2 regions of the Erwinia tracheiphila genome follow, and region 1 is predicted to be linked to the other one. Evidence: predicted binding sites of a transcription regulator. Region 1 holds the regulator's gene; the other holds the start of a gene.
The links. Region 1 encodes ArgR, which controls arginine synthesis, uptake and breakdown. Its sites were predicted from a motif close to ANTGAATAAAAATACANT; they were not measured.
Positions count from the first base shown of each region.

Region 2: a site for ArgR is predicted at 7,179-7,196, ahead of argC (N-acetyl-gamma-glutamyl-phosphate reductase). Genes of this name have one in related genera too.

Region 1 covers NZ_CP089932.1:693,152-703,338, forward strand. Annotated here, with positions in the region: gene tldD (metalloprotease TldD) at 1-728, shown strand, start outside; partial or broken gene aaeR (HTH-type transcriptional activator AaeR) at 761-1,663, opposite strand; gene aaeX (p-hydroxybenzoic acid efflux pump operon protein AaeX) at 1,927-2,130, shown strand; gene aaeA (p-hydroxybenzoic acid efflux pump subunit AaeA) at 2,138-3,070, shown strand; gene aaeB (p-hydroxybenzoic acid efflux pump subunit AaeB) at 3,075-5,033, shown strand; partial or broken gene LU633_RS03625 (aldehyde dehydrogenase family protein) at 5,167-5,520, shown strand; partial or broken gene LU633_RS03630 (IS481 family transposase) at 5,582-6,361, opposite strand; partial or broken gene LU633_RS03635 (aldehyde dehydrogenase family protein) at 6,384-6,591, shown strand; gene LU633_RS03640 (barstar family protein) at 6,605-6,874, shown strand; partial or broken gene LU633_RS03645 (YdgH/BhsA/McbA-like domain containing protein) at 6,954-7,139, opposite strand; gene argR (transcriptional regulator ArgR) at 7,552-8,022, opposite strand; gene mdh (malate dehydrogenase) at 8,438-9,373, shown strand; gene degS (outer membrane-stress sensor serine endopeptidase DegS) at 9,412-10,187, opposite strand, start outside.
Region 2 covers NZ_CP089932.1:4,603,057-4,613,243, reverse strand. Annotated here, with positions in the region: gene LU633_RS23875 (bifunctional aspartate kinase/homoserine dehydrogenase II) at 1-1,440, shown strand, start outside; gene metF (methylenetetrahydrofolate reductase) at 1,654-2,550, shown strand; gene ppc (phosphoenolpyruvate carboxylase) at 2,963-5,614, opposite strand; gene argE (acetylornithine deacetylase) at 5,980-7,131, opposite strand; gene argC (N-acetyl-gamma-glutamyl-phosphate reductase) at 7,325-8,329, shown strand; gene argB (acetylglutamate kinase) at 8,345-9,121, shown strand; gene LU633_RS23845 (argininosuccinate synthase) at 9,141-10,187, shown strand, end outside.

The sequences.
Region 1 (10,187 bases):
CGGTAGCCGCACCAGCCGGAGCCTTACCTGTGGTGCTGGGTGCTGGTTGGCCCGGTGTTCTGTTGCATGAAGCGGTGGGCCACGGGCTGGAAGGTGATTTTAACCGCCGCGGGACGTCAGTTTTCAGCGGGCAGCTGGGACAGCGGGTCGCGTCGGAGCTGTGTACCGTAGTCGACGATGGCACCCTTGACGGTTTGCGTGGCTCACTGGCGGTGGATGATGAAGGCGTACCGGGGCAGTACAACGTACTGATTGAAAATGGCATTCTGAAAGGCTACATGCAGGACAAGCTGAATGCCCGGCTGATGGGCGTTAACCCTACTGGTAATGGTCGCCGGGAATCTTATGCGCATCTGCCCATGCCGCGCATGACTAACACCTATATGCTTGCCGGGAAGTCAACTCCCCAGGATATTATCGAAAGCGTAGAATACGGACTTTTTGCGCCCAATTTTGGTGGTGGTCAGGTTGATATCACCTCCGGTAAATTTGTTTTCTCGACCTCTGAAGCCTATATGATTGAAAAAGGTAAAGTGACCAGACCGGTGAAAGGGGCAACGCTTATTGGTTCCGGCATTGAGGCTATGCAGCAAATCTCAATGGTGGGTAATGACCTTGCACTGGACAAAGGTGTTGGTGTGTGTGGCAAAGAAGGGCAAAGTTTGCCGGTCGGCGTCGGACAGCCAACGCTGAAGCTGGACAAAATCACCGTGGGCGGCACCGCCTGATTCACTGCGTCAACGGGGAACCCATGCCCCGTTTAACCAGCCCGAAACGCCTGGTAAAATTCCGCCACCTTATCGAAATAGTCCGTCAGATAGTTAATACAGACTTGTACCTTTAGCGGCAGCTTGTCTTTCTGAGTGTACAGCGCGTATACCGGGAGAGGGTTGGCGTGATAATGGGCAAACAGAATTTCTATTTTTCCGGCGTTAATCTCATCAATCACCCACATCAGCGGAACACAGGCGATGCCATTTCCTGCAACCAGCCAGCGGATAAGCGTTTGTGAATCTATTAGTGGCGAAAGATGAATCGACATGCCCTCCGGCGCGGTCAGTTCGAAATCGTTATTGGGCCGGACGATGTACTCAAGCCATGAAAAGTTGCTGATATCTTAGAGTTTTTCTGGCGTACCGTACTGCGCGAGGTAGCTTTTTGCGGCACACACCACTATCGGCAGGGTACGCAGTCTCCGGGAATACAGGCTTTAATCCTGCAGTGCTCCAACACGGATAACTAAATCCAGCACGTCAGCAATCAGGTCCGGTGCCGGAATACCGGTCACCAGATTGACGGTCAGTCCGGGATACTCTCGCAGCATTTCTGCTGTCATGGTTGCCAGCACATTCTGTGCCACCGTTGACGAGCTTCCAATGCGCAGCGTCCCTGCGGGCGTATTATTGAATGCCCAAAGCTGCTCATGGACCTGCTGTGCTTCTGGCAGCATCCGACGACAGCCCTGAAAATAGATTTTTCCGGCTTCGGTCAGTCCGATGCGCCTTGTACTACGATTAAGTAGTTTCACCTGAAGCTCATCTTCCAGTCTGGCGACGATCTGGCTGACGGCGGAAACGCTTATCTGTAGCTGGCAGGCTGCTGAAGTAAAGTAGCCAGGTTCAACCACGCGCGCGAATACCGACATCCGCTTAAGCATTTCCATTATTCACCCTGGTTTAAAAGTGATTTAGAGCACATTAAGTAGATAACACATAGTCAATAGCGTTACTATAGCGCGGCCGGATCACTATTCTGTTACTCAGCGCGCCAGCTGCCAGACATATTACGCTATTATTTATTCAGCGTTGGTTAAGAGGCAGTGCGGCTATTTTATCATCAAGTGATTCAGTTACGATCATCCCTCCATGGGAGGTGGTTGAAGTTTGGTGAAAAGCGCACCCGGTAATGTACTGACAAGGATAAGAAATGAGCGTGCTTCCGGTTATCATCATATTTGGGATCTCTTTCCCGCCCCTTTTCTTTGAAATCATTGTGTCACTGATGCTGTTCTGGCTGGTGTGCCGCTTGCTCACACCTACCGGGATCTATGACCTGGTCTGGCACCCTGCATTGTTCAATACAGCACTCTGGTGCTGCCTGTTCTACCTGGTTTCCCGCTTGTTTGTCTGAGGTCATAGTGAAAGCACTAACTAGAAAAATCTCCCGATTTGCCATAACGCTCATTCTGGTCATCCTGGCTGTGATTGTCATTTTCCAGGCATGGGTGTTTTACACTGAATCACCATGGACCCGTGATGCCAAATTCACTGCCGACGTGGTAGCGATTGCCCCCGACGTTAGCGGTTTAATTTCTGACGTGCAGGTGCGTGATAACCAGCTGGTTAAAAAAGATCAGGTGCTGTTTGTCATCGACAAGTCTCGCTACCAGCAGACGCTGGGTGAGGCAGAGGCGGATGTGGCCTATTACCAGGCGCTGTTGGATGAAAAGCGCCGGGAAGCATTCCGTCGCAACAAACTCGGCGTGTCGGCTATATCACGAGAAGCGATCGATCAGGCCAATAATGACTATCAGGTCAGTGAACAACAGTTGGCAAAGGCCCTTGCCACCCGCGACACAGCCAGACTGGATTTGGAGCGCACGGTCGTTAAGGCTCCCGCAGACGGTTGGGTGACTAATCTTAACGTTTATCGTGGTGAATTCATTACGCGTTGCTCCACTGCCGTCGCACTGGTTCAGCAGCACACTTTCTACATCCTGGCCTATATGGAAGAAACCAAGCTTAAGGGCGTGCGCCCCGGCTATCGTGTCGAAATCACACCATTGGGCAGCACTCAGGTGCTGTATGGTACTGTCGATAGCGTTGCTGCCGGGGTAACGAACAGCAGCAGCACGGTGGATAGCAAAGGAATGGCGACCATTGACTCGAATCTTGAATGGGTCCGCTTGGCCCAACGCATACCGGTGCGTATTCATCTCGATCGGCAGCCCGGCAATCTTTATCCTGCGGGTACCACTGCAACCGTCGTGGTCACAGGTGCACAAGACCGTCAGCCTGAGCAAAAACCGGCCTTCATAAAACTAATGCAACGTCTGCGCGAGTTTGGTTAATCGTATGGAATGGTATCGTTTACGGTTTCCGGCGAAGATAACATTTGCCATTTTACTGGCGCTGTTTATTGGCTTTCATTTTAATCTTGAGACGCCACGCTGGGCGGTGATGACCGCCTGTATTGTTGCCGGAGGAACGGCATTTGCGGCAGGAGGCGACCCGTTCTCCGGGGCGCTGCGCCATCGGGGAATGCTGCGTATTATTGGTACTTTCCTTGGCTGTATTGCTGCTCTGGCCATCATGATTGCTACCATCCGGGCTCCGGCGTTAATGTTGTTACTGTGCTGCATCTGGACGGGGTTCTGTGTCTGGCTTTCATCGCTGATTAAGGTTGAAAACTCTTATGCCTTAGGGCTTGCCGGCTATACCGCACTGATTATTGTTGTTAGCGTGAATGCCAATGGTTCAGTACTGCTTGCTCCGCAGTTTGCCATTGAACGCTGTAGCGAAATTATCATCGGCATTGTTTGTGCCATCCTGGCTGACATGTTGTTTTCACCACGCTCAATCAAACAGGATATTGATCGTGAAATCGATGCGTTATTAGTCGATCAATATAAACTGATGCAGGTTTGCGTCGCGCCTGGCGAAAAAGAAGACGTTGATAAAGCCTGGACCGGGCTGGTGCGTCGCACTACGGCGTTGAACCTGATGCGTACCCATTTAATGATGGAATCGGGCCGATGGCACAGGATTGAGCGGCGGATGCGTGCGCTCAATACGCTATCCCTCACGTTGATCACTCAGGCTTGTGAAACCTATCTGATTCAGAATACCCGGCAGGAATATATACCGCCGCAATTTCATCTTTTTTTTGAAAAACCGGTGGAAAACATCGCTGATGTTCATAAGAACATGAAGGTTATGCGGCGGGTGATCACGGCCAGCGGCACCAAAAATATGCCGGTCACTATTGGTAACTGGGTGGTCGCTGCAACACGCTACCTGCTGTTGTTAAAAGGGATTCATACCAACAGCAGCATTAGCCGCATTGAAGAGGATGTACTGGCTGGCGAGCCAGTGATCAAAATGCGTTCCGCAGAATCCCGGCATGCGTTAATTAACGGATTACGCACTTTTGTGGCAACCGCCACGGGCTCATTGTTCTGGCTGTGGAGCGGCTGGACTTCCGGTAGCGGCGCGATGGTAATGATTGCGGTGATCACCGCACTGGCGATGAGAATGCCGAATCCATTGATGATGGTGAAGGATTTTCTTTACGGCATGATCGTCGCGATCCCACTGGGTTCGCTCTATTACATGATGATCATGCCCGCTACGCAGCAGAGTATGCTACTGCTCAGTATTGCGCTGGGTGTCATGGCGTTTATTGGTGGAATGCTGATTCAGCGCCGTCAGGTCGGTACGTTGGGGGCGCTGGTTGGCACCATTAATATTCTTACCCTCGATAATCCGATGACCTTCAAAGTCAGCTCTTTTCTCGATAGCGCTCTGGGGCAGGCCATTGGCGGTTTCCTGGCTCTTCTGGTGATTTTGTTAATTCGTGATAACAGTAAAGCCCGCACTGGCCGAACATTGCTCAACCGTTTTATGTATTCTGCCGTATCTGCGATGACCACCAATCAGGCACGTCGGCGGGAAAATCATCTGCCAGTGCTTTATCACCAGCTGTTCATGCTGCTGAATATGTTTCCAGGCGATATCAATAAATTTCGCATTGCCCTGCTGCTGATTATCAGTCATCAGCGCCTGTGTAATGCCGATATTCCGGTGAACAGCGACCTCTCTGCATTTCATAAACAGCTGAGGCAAACGGCCGATCGCGTGATTGCCGCACGCAACGATGTTAAACGTCGCGACTCTTTTCTGCGTTTACTGGCTGAACTGGACATCTATCAGGAAAAGCTATGCTACTACGATGCGCCATTCAGCGTCACCGAATCCGTCCACCGCCTTGCGGGAATGCTCAGGAAATATCAAAACACACTGATTCAAATTTGACCGATGCCGGAGCCCGGCACCGGGTTTTCCTTTGTCATGCCGCTCTCTTTCCCGCCATCTATACTTATTGCAAAGCCAAATCATGCAGGCGAAAACGATGAGCAGCTCGCTTCAGGACCATGAATTATTTTGAATCGGTTATTTCTGCGGTGGACAGTGGTTAAAATGTGCCAATACATTTGATGTACGTAATCCTGCGATCGGTGAGGTGATTGCTCGCGTGGCTAATGCAGGTACAACGGAAACAGAACGGGCCATTGATGCAGCGGTGAAAGCATTCCCTGTCTGGCGAGCTAAAACCGCTAAAGAACGCAGTGAAGTTCTTTGTCGCTGGTACCAGCTGATACTGGATAACGAATCCTGGCTGGCAAGGTTGATGACGGCAGAGCAGGGCAAGCCGATGAAAGAAGCCGAAGGTGAAGTGGAATACGCCGCCAGTTTGATTCAATGGTTCGCAGAGCAGGCTAAACGTGCTAATGGTGAGATTAATTGTACCCGCTCAGACCTGATCTGACAGTTACCGGTTATTTATACAGGTGTCTGTCGGATTACATCCGGTTCAGATCCTTTTCTGCACAGACACGTTTTCCATCAGGTAACCTGCCCACTGGCGTTCGCCCGCCGCACATTTTCCCCTGATGAGTCCGCTCATTATTGTCATGCCACAACCCGTTGTCCGGATCCGTTTGCAGGCTCTCCCGCTCCCCATATGACTTCTTGCGGAACGTAACCTGATAAAAATCCTGCAAAATCGTTTTATGGAAGTGCTCACCGATGCCGTTGGCCTGTGGGGACATCGCCTTCGTTTTCGTATGGGCGATATCGTTGATGGCCAGATAAAGCTGGTAATCATGCTGCTCCACCTTACCACAGTACTCCGTTCCTCTGTCGAGTCAGTATTCTCAGCACCGGCAGCCCCTGAGCCTCACAGAACGGCAGTACGCGATCATTTAGCAGGCCGGCGGCGGTGTTCGGCGTTTTACTCGTATACCGCTTGCAGTGCGCCACTTTCGGGTATGTATCCACGAACGTCTGCGGGCAGATACGGCCCACACCCTTTCAGATCGCCAGCACAGAAGGTGTCCTGCGACCCGGGATAGCCCGGGTGAGCGGTCTCGATTTCGCCATTGGCCTCATCATCATGCGCCTTTTTTCTCCAGCGCGGCGATTGGGGCACCGGTAAGCACGATGGCTTCTCTGGCGAGCTTTTCCTCAGGCGCCTTCAGGCGTTTACGGAAGTTCTCCAGGTCGTGTCGTTGCCAGATGGCGCGCACGCCGCTGCCGGAGGTAAACACGCCTTTTTTACGCAGCTCATCACTGGTCCGGTGTCAGATCACGTCGCGACGAATACAGATTAGCCCACCAGCAAAGCTTGGCTTCGCGAATTTTGGCTACTCGTGAGCCTGTGGGTGTAGTGGTTGCCATTACGCCGTGGCATTTTCCAATGGTTATGCTGACGCGAAAATCAGGTCCGGCGCTGGCGGCTGGCTGTACCGGGATAATTAAGCCCGTGAACAATACGCCTCTTGCGGCGTTTACACTGGTTGCCCTTGCAAAATGGAGCAGGCGGTATGAGAAAAGAGACTTTCGATTTTAAAGAAATTACCGATCAGGGCAATTTTTATCGTCACTTTAATGCGTGTTTTGCATTGAATGACCTGTCTGCCAGCGATCTGGATACCTTATGGGATGCAATAGCATCGGGAAGGTTACCTATACCTTTGGAAATTGAATTTATTCATCTGACCAGTGTGCAAAGACGGCGATATGGCGCACTTATTCTGCTTTTTGACGAGGCTGAAGAGGAGCAGGAGGGGCAACTCTGCTTTAACCTGAAATAACGTGCTGGAAAAAGTTTCCGGGCGGAGAGAAAGTGGCAGCAGAGACTTTGCATTCGCTTAGTTTATCGCCGAAACAAAATTACTTGTACCGTTCAGCAGTTGCGTGATAGTTGTCGTTGTTATATGCCTCAATAACACGACAGGATTTTGCGCCCTGCTCGTCGGCTTTTTGTGAAAGTTCCTCTCTGATATCCGTTTGTGCGCCAGCTACACCACTGACGCTAATTATTCCGACAGATTGCATATTTTGTGCTTGTTCTGCGTTAACGGAATTATAAGCTATAAAAATAACAGGCTAAGATTAAAAATGATTAATGAGATGGTGTTTTTCTGATGTTGTTAATGAAGGGTTTAATAATGGTTAACCATTTGGATATTTGTAAATCAATAAACTGTCAAAAGATACTTCACATGAACCATCGTTAATCCTCCACTCGATTCACCGGGAAGCATGCATTGAACTGTAGGAGGCGTAAATTTAATGGCTAAAGAGGTCCCCTGAATTTGCACCACTTTATTTAAAAATAAACCCACCGGGGAAAAATTCATATCGCCGTGCTCAATATAGTCTCAATTATTCTTATTTTTTGATAAAGCGAGGAATATAAATAATCAGATAACGCTATAAAACTCACAAAAACGATGATAAATCTGCCGTAAACGTGGATATGGCTTCCTTATAACTCTTGTTCAAATAAAATGAGTACCGAATCAAGCAGTTTACGAACATTGGTGTGCCTTACTGGCGTGATGAATATCGTATCATCACCTGCAATGGTGCCTAGAATCCCTTCTGGTTTACCTAAAGAGTCAAGCATCCTGGCAATGAGTTGTGCTGCTCCCGGGCTGGTGTGAATAACGATCAAGGCATCATTGTAGTCAATATCAAGCACTAAGTTTTTAAGCGGGCTGGTGGTCGTTGGCACGCCCAGTTCAGTGGGGAGGCAGTAGACCATTTCCATTTTGGCGTTTCGGGTACGCACCGCGCCAAATTTTGTCAGCATACGTGACACTTTTGACTGATTAATATTTTCGAAGCCTTGTTCCTGTAATACCGTCACAATTTCCCCTTGAGAGCTGAATTTCTCTTCTCTTAAAAGGGCCTTGAAGGCTTTGACCAAGTCATCTTGTTTTGAAGAGTTGCGCATGAGATATCCACTTAAAAAAAATGAAAAGAACGGCTGCTACCGGAGAGGTATCGCATCACTATGCAATTAGGTGAATTTTTATGCAAACATGAATTGTGGTGTTACTGTCCATAGCATCGGGAACGGCAGTCTGACAAAATTTAATGAAAAAAACAAACTGTGCAGTAGTCAGAGAACGCCGATAAAGTGAACGACATGTTATAATAATGATATTGTTTTGGTAGGTATGGTGATTGCGATGTCATGGCCTGCTTAAAACAAGTTACTATGAACGGTGATGATCTCTTGACATAATGCGGCCAATTTGGGGCATGCGAAGAGGAATTGATTCATTCGCCGTAGCCTCTCAATTCTTCACTGTCGATAATAAGAAAAATTACCGACGATTGCTATTTACTATAATAAGGAGCTTAAGATGAAAGTTGCAGTTCTCGGCGCAGCTGGCGGTATTGGCCAGGCCCTCGCACTTCTGCTCAAAACCCAGCTTCCGGCAGGTTCCGAACTCTCCCTTTATGATATCGCTCCAGTCACACCAGGTGTTGCCGTTGATTTGAGCCACATTCCTACCGCAGTCCACATTAAAGGCTTCAGTGGTGAAGATGCTACACCTGCGTTGCAGGGGGCGGATGTGGTATTGATTTCCGCTGGTGTGGCGCGTAAGCCAGGTATGGACCGCTCAGATTTATTTAATGTTAATGCGGGTATCGTTCGTAATCTTATTGAACAGGTCGCATCTACCTGCCCAAAAGCACTTATTGGCATTATCACAAACCCCGTTAATACCACTGTGGCGATTGCGGCAGAAGTACTTAAAAAAGCGGGGGTTTACGACAAAAACAAGCTTTTTGGTGTCACCACGCTGGATATTATCCGTTCAAATACCTTTGTGGCTGAACTGAAGGGTAAAAATCCAGCAGAACTGAACGTTCCTGTTGTGGGCGGCCATTCTGGTGTCACCATTCTACCGTTGCTCTCACAGATCCCGGGTGTACGTTTCACTGACCAGGAAGCTGCTGATTTGACTAAACGTATTCAAAATGCCGGAACTGAAGTTGTCGAAGCAAAGGCGGGTGGAGGCTCTGCCACACTGTCAATGGGGCAGGCAGCGGCTCAGTTTGGTCTGTCTCTTGTGCGTGCGCTCAGTGGTGAAGAAAATGTTGTTGAATGTGCGTACGTTGAAGGTGATGGCGAGCATGCACGTTTCTTCTCACAGCCTCTGCTTCTGGGTAAAAATGGCATCGTAGAGCGAAAAGATTTAGGTAACCTGAGCGCTTATGAGCAGCAGTCATTAGCAGGTATGCTCAGTACGTTGAAAGGCGATATTGTTTTGGGCGAAAATTTCGTTAAATAAATACTTTTCGGGTCAGCTTTCTGCTGGCCCGCCTCGCATTACGTTGCCGGATATTCCAGCACCGTAACGGGTAACGTCAATGTTTTGTCATTACGAATAATATCGAGCTCAATGACTGTGCCTGGGCGAATTTCAGCGACCTGATCCATGGTTTCAAGCGCCGATATTGCAGGTTTATTATTTACGTTTACGATTACATCATTTACCTGCAAGCCTGCTTTAGCCGCTGGGCCGCCTTGAGCAACATTCGTAACCACAATTCCCTGAATATGATCCAGACTGGCATTTTGTCGGTGTATTTGTGGGATCTCTCGTCCGCTTATACCAATAAAACCGCGTATCACCCGCCCATCGCGAATTAATTTATCCATGATTTTTACCGCCAGGGCGGTAGGGATCGCAAAGCCGATACCTTCTGGTGTTTCACCGTCATTACTTTTATCAAATGAAAGCGTATTGATGCCCATCAGCTCACCCAGAGAATTGATGAGCGCCCCCCCTGAATTACCTTTGTTAATCGAAGCGTCAGTCTGCAAAAAATTTTGGTAGCGTGATGGACTCAGCCCAACGCGTCCTGTTGCACTGATAATCCCCTGGGTGACGGTCTGGCCGATGTTATAAGGGTTACCGATCGCCATGACCAAATCGCCGATGTGAACGGTACGTTTTACATTAATTGGAATAACGGGTAGGGCTGATGCGGTAATTTTAAGAACGGCAAGGTCAGTCATGCTGTCAGAGCCAACCAGCATGGCTTCAAAAATACGGCCGTCCTGTAGCGCAACAATGATTTGGTCAGCGTCCTTGATGACAT
Region 2 (10,187 bases), 1.0 Mb from region 1:
GCCTTCCATCAGGAGATAGGCCAGCTTCTGATACGGGCGCAGCTACGTCCGCTGGCAACCGGGGTGCATCCCGATCGCAATCTTTTGCAGCTTTGCTATACCTCTGAAGTCGTCGGCAGCGCACTGACATTGCTGCAGGATACGGCCATGCCGGGCCATTTGCAGTTGCGTGAAGGAATGGCGTTGGTGGCGATGGTTGGCGCGGGGGTCTGCCGAAATCCGCTGCACAGTCATCGTTTCTGGCAACAGTTGCAGGATCAGCCGGTAGAGTTTATCTGGCAGTCAGGTGAGGGGATAAGCCTGGTCGCAGTACTGCGGGTGGGGCCGACAGAACATCTTGTGCGCGGTCTGCATCAGTCGTTATTCCGTGCAGAAAAACGGGTTGGGCTGGTGCTGTTTGGTAAAGGGAATATTGGTTCACGCTGGCTTGAACTTTTTGCCTGCGAGCAAGGTTCTCTTTCTGCCCGTACCGGTTTTGAATTTATTCTCGCAGGGGTGGTGGACAGCCGCCGTAGTCTGTTGAGTTATGATGGGCTGGATGCCAGTCGCGTACTGGCCTTTTTTGAAGATGAGGCGCTTGCACGGGATGAAGAAACCCTCTTTCTGTGGATGCGCGCTCACCCCTTTGATGATTTGGTGGTGCTGGATGTCACGGCCAGTGAGCTGCTTGCGGCGCAATATCTGGATTTTGCCAGCTATGGTTTTCATGTCATTGTCGCAAATAAACTGGCGGGTGCCGCCAGCGGTGGTAGCTACCGACAAATCCGCGACGCTTTCGCGAAAACCGGTCGCCAGTGGCTGTATAACGCCACCGTGGGTGCCGGATTGCCGGTGAATCATACCGTTCGCGACCTGCGTGAAAGCGGTGACGGCATCCTGTCCATTAGCGGGATATTTTCTGGCACGCTGTCCTGGCTTTTTTTACAATATGACGGCACGGTGCCCTTTACGGAACTGGTGGAACAGGCCTGGCAGCAGGGGCTGACCGAACCCGATCCGCGTGTCGATTTGATGGGCCAGGATGTGATGCGTAAGCTGGTGATTTTGGCGCGAGAGGCGGGTTATGACATTGAACCTGACCAGGTTCGCGTTGAGTCGCTGGTGCCAAAAAACGGTGAAGGTGAGTCTGTTGATCACTTCTTTGAAAACAGCGATGCGCTGAATGAACAGATGAAGCAACGTTATGATGCGGCGCAGGAGATGGGTCTGCTGCTGCGTTATGTGGCGCGTTTTGATGCTCATGGCAAAGCGCGTGTGGGGGTGGAGGCGGTACGTGATGACCATCCTCTGGCCTCGCTGCTGCCCTGTGATAACGTCTTCGCTATCGAAAGCCGTTGGTATCGTGATAATCCATTGGTGATACGAGGTCCCGGAGCCGGGCGCGATGTCACTGCTGGCGCTATTCAGTCAGATATTAATCGTCTCGCGCATTTACTGTAACCCCCTCGGGTCGGAGTGTTCGGCCCACTGATTTTATTCGTAAAAATTCCCTTCCATGAATGTTATTCAACATTGTTGAGTATTTGTCACGGCGGTAAACCATTTATCCATTGACTAAAAAGGCAGCACCCTTCATTTTGAATGTCTGGACGTCTAAATGTATAGATGTTCATAACGGACACGTCATTTACTGAGCGATCGATGAGGGAAGCCATGAGTTTTTACCACGCGAACCAGCGCGAGGCGCTGAATCAAAATCTGGCCGAGCTGAACGGGCAAATTAATGTTTCTTTCGAGTTTTTTCCGCCCGGCACCAGTGAGATGGAGCACACCCTGTGGGCGTCAATCGATCGCCTCAGCAGTCTGAAACCTAAGTTTGTTTCGGTAACCTATGGTGCTAATTCTGGCGAGCGTAACCGTACGCACAGCATCATCAAAGGCATTAAAGAGCGAACCGGGTTAGAAGCCGCACCACATCTGACTTGTGTTGATGCCACGCGCAATGAACTGCGCGCGATAGCCGAGGACTACTGGCGCAACGGTATTCGTCATATTGTCGCACTGCGTGGCGATCTGTCTGCCAGCAGTGATAAACCGACGATGTATGGGGTCGATTTGGTCGCACTGCTGCGCGAGGTGGGGGATTTTGATATTTCCGTTGCGGCATACCCGGAGGTGCATCCTGAGGCGAAAAGCGCACAGTCCGACCTTATTAATCTCAAACGCAAAATTGAGGCCGGTGCGAATCGTGCCATTACTCAGTTCTTCTTTGATGTGGAAGGTTATTTGCGTTTTCGCGACCGCTGTGTTGCCGCAGGAATTGATGTGGAAATTGTGCCCGGCATTCTGCCCGTGTCGAATTTTAGGCAGCTGCAGCGTTTTGCCTCCTTGACCAATGTTCGCGTGCCAGGCTGGATGAACAGCATGTTTGACGGTCTGGATGACGATCCTGAAACCCGCAAAATGGTGGGCGCCAACGTGGCGATGGACATGGTGAAAATCCTCAGCCGTGAGGGGGTGAAGGATTTTCATTTTTATACACTGAACCGTGCAGAATTAAGCTATGCCATTTGTCATACGCTGGGGGTCAGGCCTGCTTTGTGTAGCTAACCTGCATGTTCAGTATAAGGGCGGCCTCTGAAGTATAACGTTGAGTTATATGTCGACAGCCAAAGCGACCGTCACACGCAGGGGAGCGGTGGGATGCGCTAAAAGTCTTAAAAATGGGTCACTGCCCGTCTGTGATGTCGACGCCGTGAAACTCAAGTGAAGCCCAGACAGGGTGATAACCACGCCCGGACGCGTCAGTAAAAAGGCACCTTCATAAAAGGTGCCTCTGATTGTATTCCACAGTCCAGCAGCAAAAACCTTTATAAACAAGCCCCTGCCCATCCCCTGTAAGGCCCAAATCCGACAGAACTAAAGGAGGCCGACTATCAGCCTCGGGCCATGGTTTTCAGTTTGTGATAAAGGCCTGTCCGAGGCCTTTATCACTGTATTTTGCTGATAGCGCGCTTATTGGCTAACCCGTGTTGCGCATGCCGGCGGCGACACCAGCAATTGTCACCATCAGCGCCTGCTCAACACGAGCATCAGGCTCACCGCCGTTTGCTTCCTGCTGGCGAGAGCGATGCAGCAGCTCTGCCTGAAGGACGTTCAGCGGATCGGTGTAGACGTTGCGCAGCGCGATGGATTCTGCAATCCACGGCTGATCCGCCATCAGATGCGAGTCATTGGCGATGGTCAGCACCGCCTTGATATCAGAGTCAAGCTGGTCGCGCAGCTGTTTACCCAGCGGCCACAGCGAGCGATCAACCAGCCGCTGATCGTAGTATTCCGCCAGCCACAGGTCAGCCTTGGAGAACACCATTTCCAACATGCCCAGGCGGGTGGAAAAAAATGGCCAGTCGTGGCACATCGCTTCCAGCTGATCCTGATGCCCCGCCGCCATGGCTTTTTGCAGTGCGGCACCCGCACCGAGCCAAGCGGGCAGCATCAGGCGATTTTGCGTCCACGCGAAAATCCATGGAATGGCACGCAGTGACTCGACGCCGCCGGACGGTCGACGTTTAGCCGGACGTGAGCCGAGCGGAAGCTTGCCCAGCTCCTGCTCAGGAGTGGCTGAACGGAAGTAAGGTACAAACTCTTTATCTTCGCGGACGTAGCCGCGGTACATTTCACAGGAGTCTTTTGACAGCCGATCCATGATGTCGCGCCATTGAGGCTCCGGTTCCGGCGGCGGCAGCAAATTGGCTTCGAGAATCGCCCCGGTGTACAGCGACAGGCTGCTGATGGTGACTTCCGGCAGGCCATATTTAAAGCGGATCATTTCGCCCTGTTCGGTAACACGCAGACCGCCTTTCAGACTGCCGGGCGGCTGCGACAGCAGCGCGGCGTGTGCCGGAGCACCACCACGACCAATGGTGCCGCCCCGTCCGTGGAACAGCGTCAGCGCAATACCGGCTTTCTCGCAGGTTTTGATCAGCGCGTCCTGTGCCTGATATTGCGCCCAGCTGGCGGCCATTACACCGGCATCTTTTGCTGAATCCGAATAGCCAATCATCACCATCTGCCTGCCCTGAATGAAGCCGCGATACCAGTCAATGCCCAGCAGTTGGCTCATCACGTCGTCAGCGTTGTTCAGGTCATCCAGGGTTTCAAACAGCGGCGCAACCGGCATGGCAAACGGGATACCGGCCTCTTTTAACAGCAGGTGTACGGCCAGAACATCGGACGGCGTTTTCGCCATTGAAATCACGTAGGCCGCAACCGAGCCCTTTGGCGCTTCAGCGGCAACGCGGCAGGTGTCCAGCACCTCCTGCGTTTCCGCGCTGGGTTGCCAGTTACGTGGCAGCAGGGGCCTTTTCGAGGTCAGCTCACTGATCAGGAAAGCCTGCTTATCCGTTTCCGCCCAGCTGGCATAATCGCCAAGCCCCAGATAGCGGGTCACTTCAGCGATAGCGTCGGTATGCCGGGTGCTTTCCTGACGAATATCAATGCGCACCAGTGGTACGCCGAAACATTTTACGCGCCGCAGCGTGTCAAGCAACTGGCCGTTGGCGATAATGCCCATTCCACAAGCCTGTAGCGACTGATAGCAGGCATATAATGGGTTCCAAAGCTGTTCGTTATCAATAAGCAGGTCGGCAGGACGCGAAGGGCGTTCACCTTTCAGACGCTGTTCCAGATAGGCCTGGGTGTTCATCAACTGCGAACGTAGTTTTTTCATAATTTCACGATAGGGTTCTTGCGCATCGGGGCTGCTGCACAGTTCTCTTATTTCCGACGTACACTCTGACATTGACAGCTCTGAAACCAGCACAGCGATGTCGCGAAGAAACAGATCGGTGGCCTTCCATCGGCTCAGTTGCATTACATGGCGGGTTATCTTTGCCGTGACGTTTGGATTACCATCACGATCGCCGCCCATCCATGACGTGAATTGTACCGGCACAAAGTCCACCGGCAATGTGACGCCAAATGAGGCTTCAACCTGCTCATTCAACTCTCGCAGGAAATTGGGCACCCCTTCCCACAGGCTGTTTTCCACCACCGCAAATCCCCATTTGGCTTCATCAATGGGAGTGGGACGATATTTGCGAATTTCATCGGTATGCCAGGCCTGAGCGACCAGCTGACGCAGGCGGCGCATGATCAGCGAACGATCGTAGTCAGACAGATCGTTGTGATCGAGCTGCTTTAAGCAGCTGTTCACTTCCACCAGCTTGTGAATGAGCGTCCGGCGGGTGATCTCGGTTGGGTGTGCGGTCAGGACCAGTTCAAGGGAAAGTGAAGCGATAGCTTCGCGAATTTTCTCTTCGCTAAGATCGGGATGCTGTTTCAGACGTTCAAACGCTCTGGTTAGCATTTCGGGATGGTTCGCGCCTTCACCTTTGGGGGAAATAGTGTGGTATTGCTCTGCAACATTAGTCAGATTAAGAAACTGACTGAAAGCGCGGGCGACAGGAAGCAGTTCATCATTTGAGAGATTTTGCAGGGTTGACAGCAATTCCTGGCGGTGAGCATCGTTTCCTGCACGGGATGATTTTGAGAGCTTACGAATAGTTTCAACTCGGTCCAAAATGTTTTCGCCAAGCGCATTCTTGATGGTTTCACCGAGCAGTTTACCCAGCATACTGACGTTACTTCGCATTGCGGAATATTGTTCGTTCATATGGCCCCTGATATCCTTCCTGTCCGATGCTCGTTATCTTCCAAATACAGACCTGGCTAACCGTTCAGCGCTGATTCATTGTGTTAAGCAAGTCTGTTGCAAGCTGTACAGCTGTCACTGCCCTGAATGATGAAATCTCCCGAGCGTGTCAATTTATTACACCAGTGGTGGCATAACCTTGCCTTTTATCTAGCCACGTTCGCTTCCATTCGTCAAATGACTTAAACGGGTAATATCATGCGGCTAACTGCCGGGAATTTATGAAATTTAACGGTCGTGAGGTGGGATAAGTTATTCTTATCTTCAAAAGCGGAATAAATCCGGGGTAATCTGCTGTTTTAAAAGCTGAATACCCCAAGTTTTATTCAGTGATAGCAGAAATGATGCACAATCCGATCAATCAACTCAAGTGTGGGTTTGATAAATGCGGTATCGATATATTCATCCGGTTGATGTGCCTGGTTAATCGAACCGGGGCCTAACACCAGCGTTGGGCAGAGAGTCTGAATAAAAGGCGCTTCAGTACAGTAATTCACCATTTCTGTTTCTGTACCCAGCAGTTTCTCAACAACTTTAACCAGTTGATGATCCGGCGGGCATTCGTACCCCGGAATGGGCGGATGCAATGCAGTCACCGTTAAACGACCCGGCCAGCGAGCGCTGACTGGGGCTAGCGCATCTTTAAGTAAATCATCCAGATCGTTCAGCGTCAGTCCCGGCAGAGGACGGATGTCCATATACAATTCACAGCAGGCACAAATGCGGTTAGCGGCATCGCCACCGTTGATATGCCCAAAGTTCATAGTGGGACAGGGAATGGCGAAGCCTTCATGGTGATAGCGTGTTTTCAGGGTAGTGCGAAGGCCTATCAACTGCGTAATGGATTCGTGCATCAGTTCGATAGCATTGACGCCGCGAGAGGGATCGCTTGAGTGGCCTGATTGCCCCTGAATACGGATGGCATTGGAAATATGCCCTTTGTGCGCACGAACCGGTTTCAAGGAGGTGGGTTCGCCAATTATGGCGCAATCGGGACGCAAGTTGGTACTTTCGGCAAAATACCGGGCACCTGCCATGGTTGTTTCTTCATCTGCCGTGGCCAGGATGTAAAGTGGTCTGGAAAGCTTACTGACATCAATATCGCGTAATGCATCTAAGATAAAGGCAAAGAACCCCTTCATGTCTGCGGTGCCCAGCCCGAACAGTTTGTTGTCATGTTCCGCCAACGTGAAGGGATCGCGCGTCCAGCGACCTTCGTCGAAAGGTACGGTGTCCGTATGACCCGCCAGCAGCAGGCCACCGACACCGTTGCCTGTTTTCGCCAGCAGATTAAATTTGTGGCGCGTTCCGGGCACAGGCTGGACTTCCACCGTGAAGCCCAAATCGCGGAACCAGCCAGACAGCAAACTGATTAAACTTTCATTACTCTGATCGAGAGTCGCATCGGTTGCGCTGATAGAGGGTATGGCGATTAATTCACGATAAAGCTCGATAAAAGGTGGTAATTTTGTCTTCACTGTTGACAGTCCTTGCGTTAGGATAGTATCAATATTAATGCAATATTTTTGAATAAAAATACATTAGCGGCGTAAGAATGAAAACCGGAAACCGGAAACCGGAAACTGACCGGTAAGTTTAGCGCTCAACGGAAGGGGCAGCAAAATTGCTGTAACCCGGAACTTTATTGATCGTCATAAGGTAGTCAGTCCGATGTTGAATACCCTGATTGTTGGTGCCAGCGGTTATGCTGGCGTTGAACTCGCCACTTACCTGAACCGTCATCCACAGGTGAACATAACCGCTTTGGCGGTTTCCGCGCAAAGCCCGGATGCAGGAAAATTACTTTCCGATCTTCATCCCCAGTTAAAAGGGATCATCGATCTTCCACTACGGCCACTGAGTAACGCCTCTGATTTTGCTGATAAAGTGGATGTGGTCTTTCTGGCAACGGCGCATGAGGTCAGTCACGATCTGGCGCCGGAATTCCTGGCGGCTGGCTGTGTCGTATTCGATTTGTCAGCGGCGTTTCGCGTCAATGAGCAGCACTTTTTTACAGACTATTATGGTTTTCCCCATCAGCATCCTGAGTGGCTGGAAAAAGCCGTCTATGGACTGGCCGAATGGCAGCATGAAAAAATCAAAGGCGCCCAGCTTATTGCCGTTCCCGGATGTTATCCCACTGCGGCGCAGCTGGCGATAAGGCCATTGCTGGAGGCGAACTTGCTTGATGACGCTCAGTGGCCGGTGATTAACGCAACCAGCGGTGTGAGCGGTGCGGGACGCAAAGCCTCTGTTACTACCAGTTTCTGTGAAGTGAGCCTGCAGCCTTACGGTATTTTTACTCATCGCCATCAACCGGAGATTGCTGCTCACCTTGGTATTCCGGTTATTTTCACTCCTCATCTGGGGAACTTTCCTCGTGGCATTCTGGCTACCACTACCTGTCGTCTGAAAGCAGGTATTACCCGTGACGACGTAGCTGAGGCGTTTCATAACGCTTATCATGACAAACCGCTGGTTCGGGTGTATGACCGCGGTGTGCCATCGATTAAGGGCGTGGTGGGTCTGCCTTTCTGCGACATTGGTTTTGCGGTAAAAGGTGAGCATTTGATTGTCGTCTCGGCGGAAGATAACCTGTTGAAGGGCGCATCGTCTCAGGCCGTGCAGTGCCTTAATATTCGTTTTGGCTTCCCGGAAACCCAGTCACTTTTATAATCAGCGAGCAAACAAATGACCAGTCCATTAATTATTAAACTCGGTGGCGTCCTGCTGGACAGTGAAGAGGCGATGGCGAAACTGTTCAGTGCGCTGGTAGCCTGGCGTGAATCCCATCAACGACCATTGCTGATTGTTCATGGTGGCGGTTGTCTGGTTGATGATTTAATGAACAAGCTGGCGCTGCCAGTGAAAAAGAAAAATGGCCTGCGCGTTACCCCAGCTGATCAGATCGATATCATTACCGGAGCGCTGGCGGGAACGGCAAATAAAACCTTGCTTGCCTGGTCGAAAAGACACGGTATTGATGCGGTTGGCTTATGCCTTGGTGATGGCGGCAGCGTTAACGTAGAGCAGTTTGATGAAGCGTTGGGGCATGTCGGTCTGGCTACGCCCGGTTCTCCATTACTGATCACTACGCTGTTGAACGCTGGTTTTCTGCCGGTAATCAGCTCTATCGGCATTACCCAGGATGGCAAACTCATGAACGTGAATGCTGATCAGGCCGCAACGGCGCTTGCTTCCACGCTGGGAGCCGATCTTGTCCTTCTGTCAGACGTCAGCGGCATTCTGGATGGCAAAGGGCAGCGCATTGAAGAGATAACAGCGGAAAAAGCCGGGCAACTGATCGCCGAGGGCATTATTACTGACGGTATGATTGTTAAAGTAAATGCCGCTCTTGACGCCGCCCGAACGCTGGGACGCCCGGTGGAGATCGCCAGCTGGCGATATGCTGAACAGCTACCAACCCTTTTTAACGGCGTGTCGATCGGCACCCGGATCCTCGCTTAACCGGTTTAAGGAAAAGACAATGCAAGACAAAAGCATCAAAAAAATCGTTCTGGCATACTCCGGTGGTCTGGATACCTCCGCGATTATTCCGTGGCTGAAAGAAAACTATGGCGACTGTGAAGTGGTCGCGTTTGTGGCCGATATCGGTCAGGAGCGTAGCGATCTGGAAGGCGTTGAGCAGAAAGCGCTGCAGTCTGGTGCATCTGAATGCCATGTGGTTGACCTGCGTGAAGAGTTTATCAGTGAGTACGTTTATCCGGTGCTGCAAACGGGTGCACTGTATGAGGGTACTTACCTGCTCGGTACTTCTATGGCACGTCCTGTTATCGCCAAAGCGCAGGTTGAGCTGGCGCTGAAAGTGGGTGCAGATGCGTTGTGTCATGGTGCAACCGGTAAAGGCAACGATCAGGTGCGTTTTGAAACCACTTACACCGCGCTTGCTCCGCAGCTGAAAGTTGTTGCACCGTGGCGTGAGTGGAACCTGCGTTCTCGTGAAGCGTTGCTGGCTTACCTGAAAGAGCGCAACATCCCGACCACCGCCTCGCTAGAGAAAATATACAGCCGGGATGAGAATGCTTGGCACATTTCCACCGAAGGTGGAGTGCTGGAAAGCCCGTGGAACGCGCCGAACAAAGATTGCTGGGTATGGACGGTTGATCCCCAGGAGGCGCCCGATCAGCCTGAGCAGGTGACGGTTTCCGTTGAGAAAGGGCGTGTGGTTGGCGTCAATGGCGAGAAGTTCAGCCCGTTCCAGTGTCTGGAAAAACTGAACGTCATCGGCGCGAGACATGGAGTGGGACGCGTTGATATCGTTGAAAACCGTCTGGTCGGCATCAAGTCACGTGGCTGCTATGAAACTCCTGGCGGCACCATTATGGTGAACGCGCTACGCGCCGTTGAGCAGTTGGTACTGGATCGTGACAGCTTCAAATGGCGTGAACAATTGGGCCATGAGATGTCCTATGTGGTGTACGATGGTCGTTGGTTTGCTCCTCTGCGCAAATCCATCCAGGCGGCGGCTGAGTCGCTGGCGACCGAAGTGAATGGCGAAGTCGTGCTGCAACTG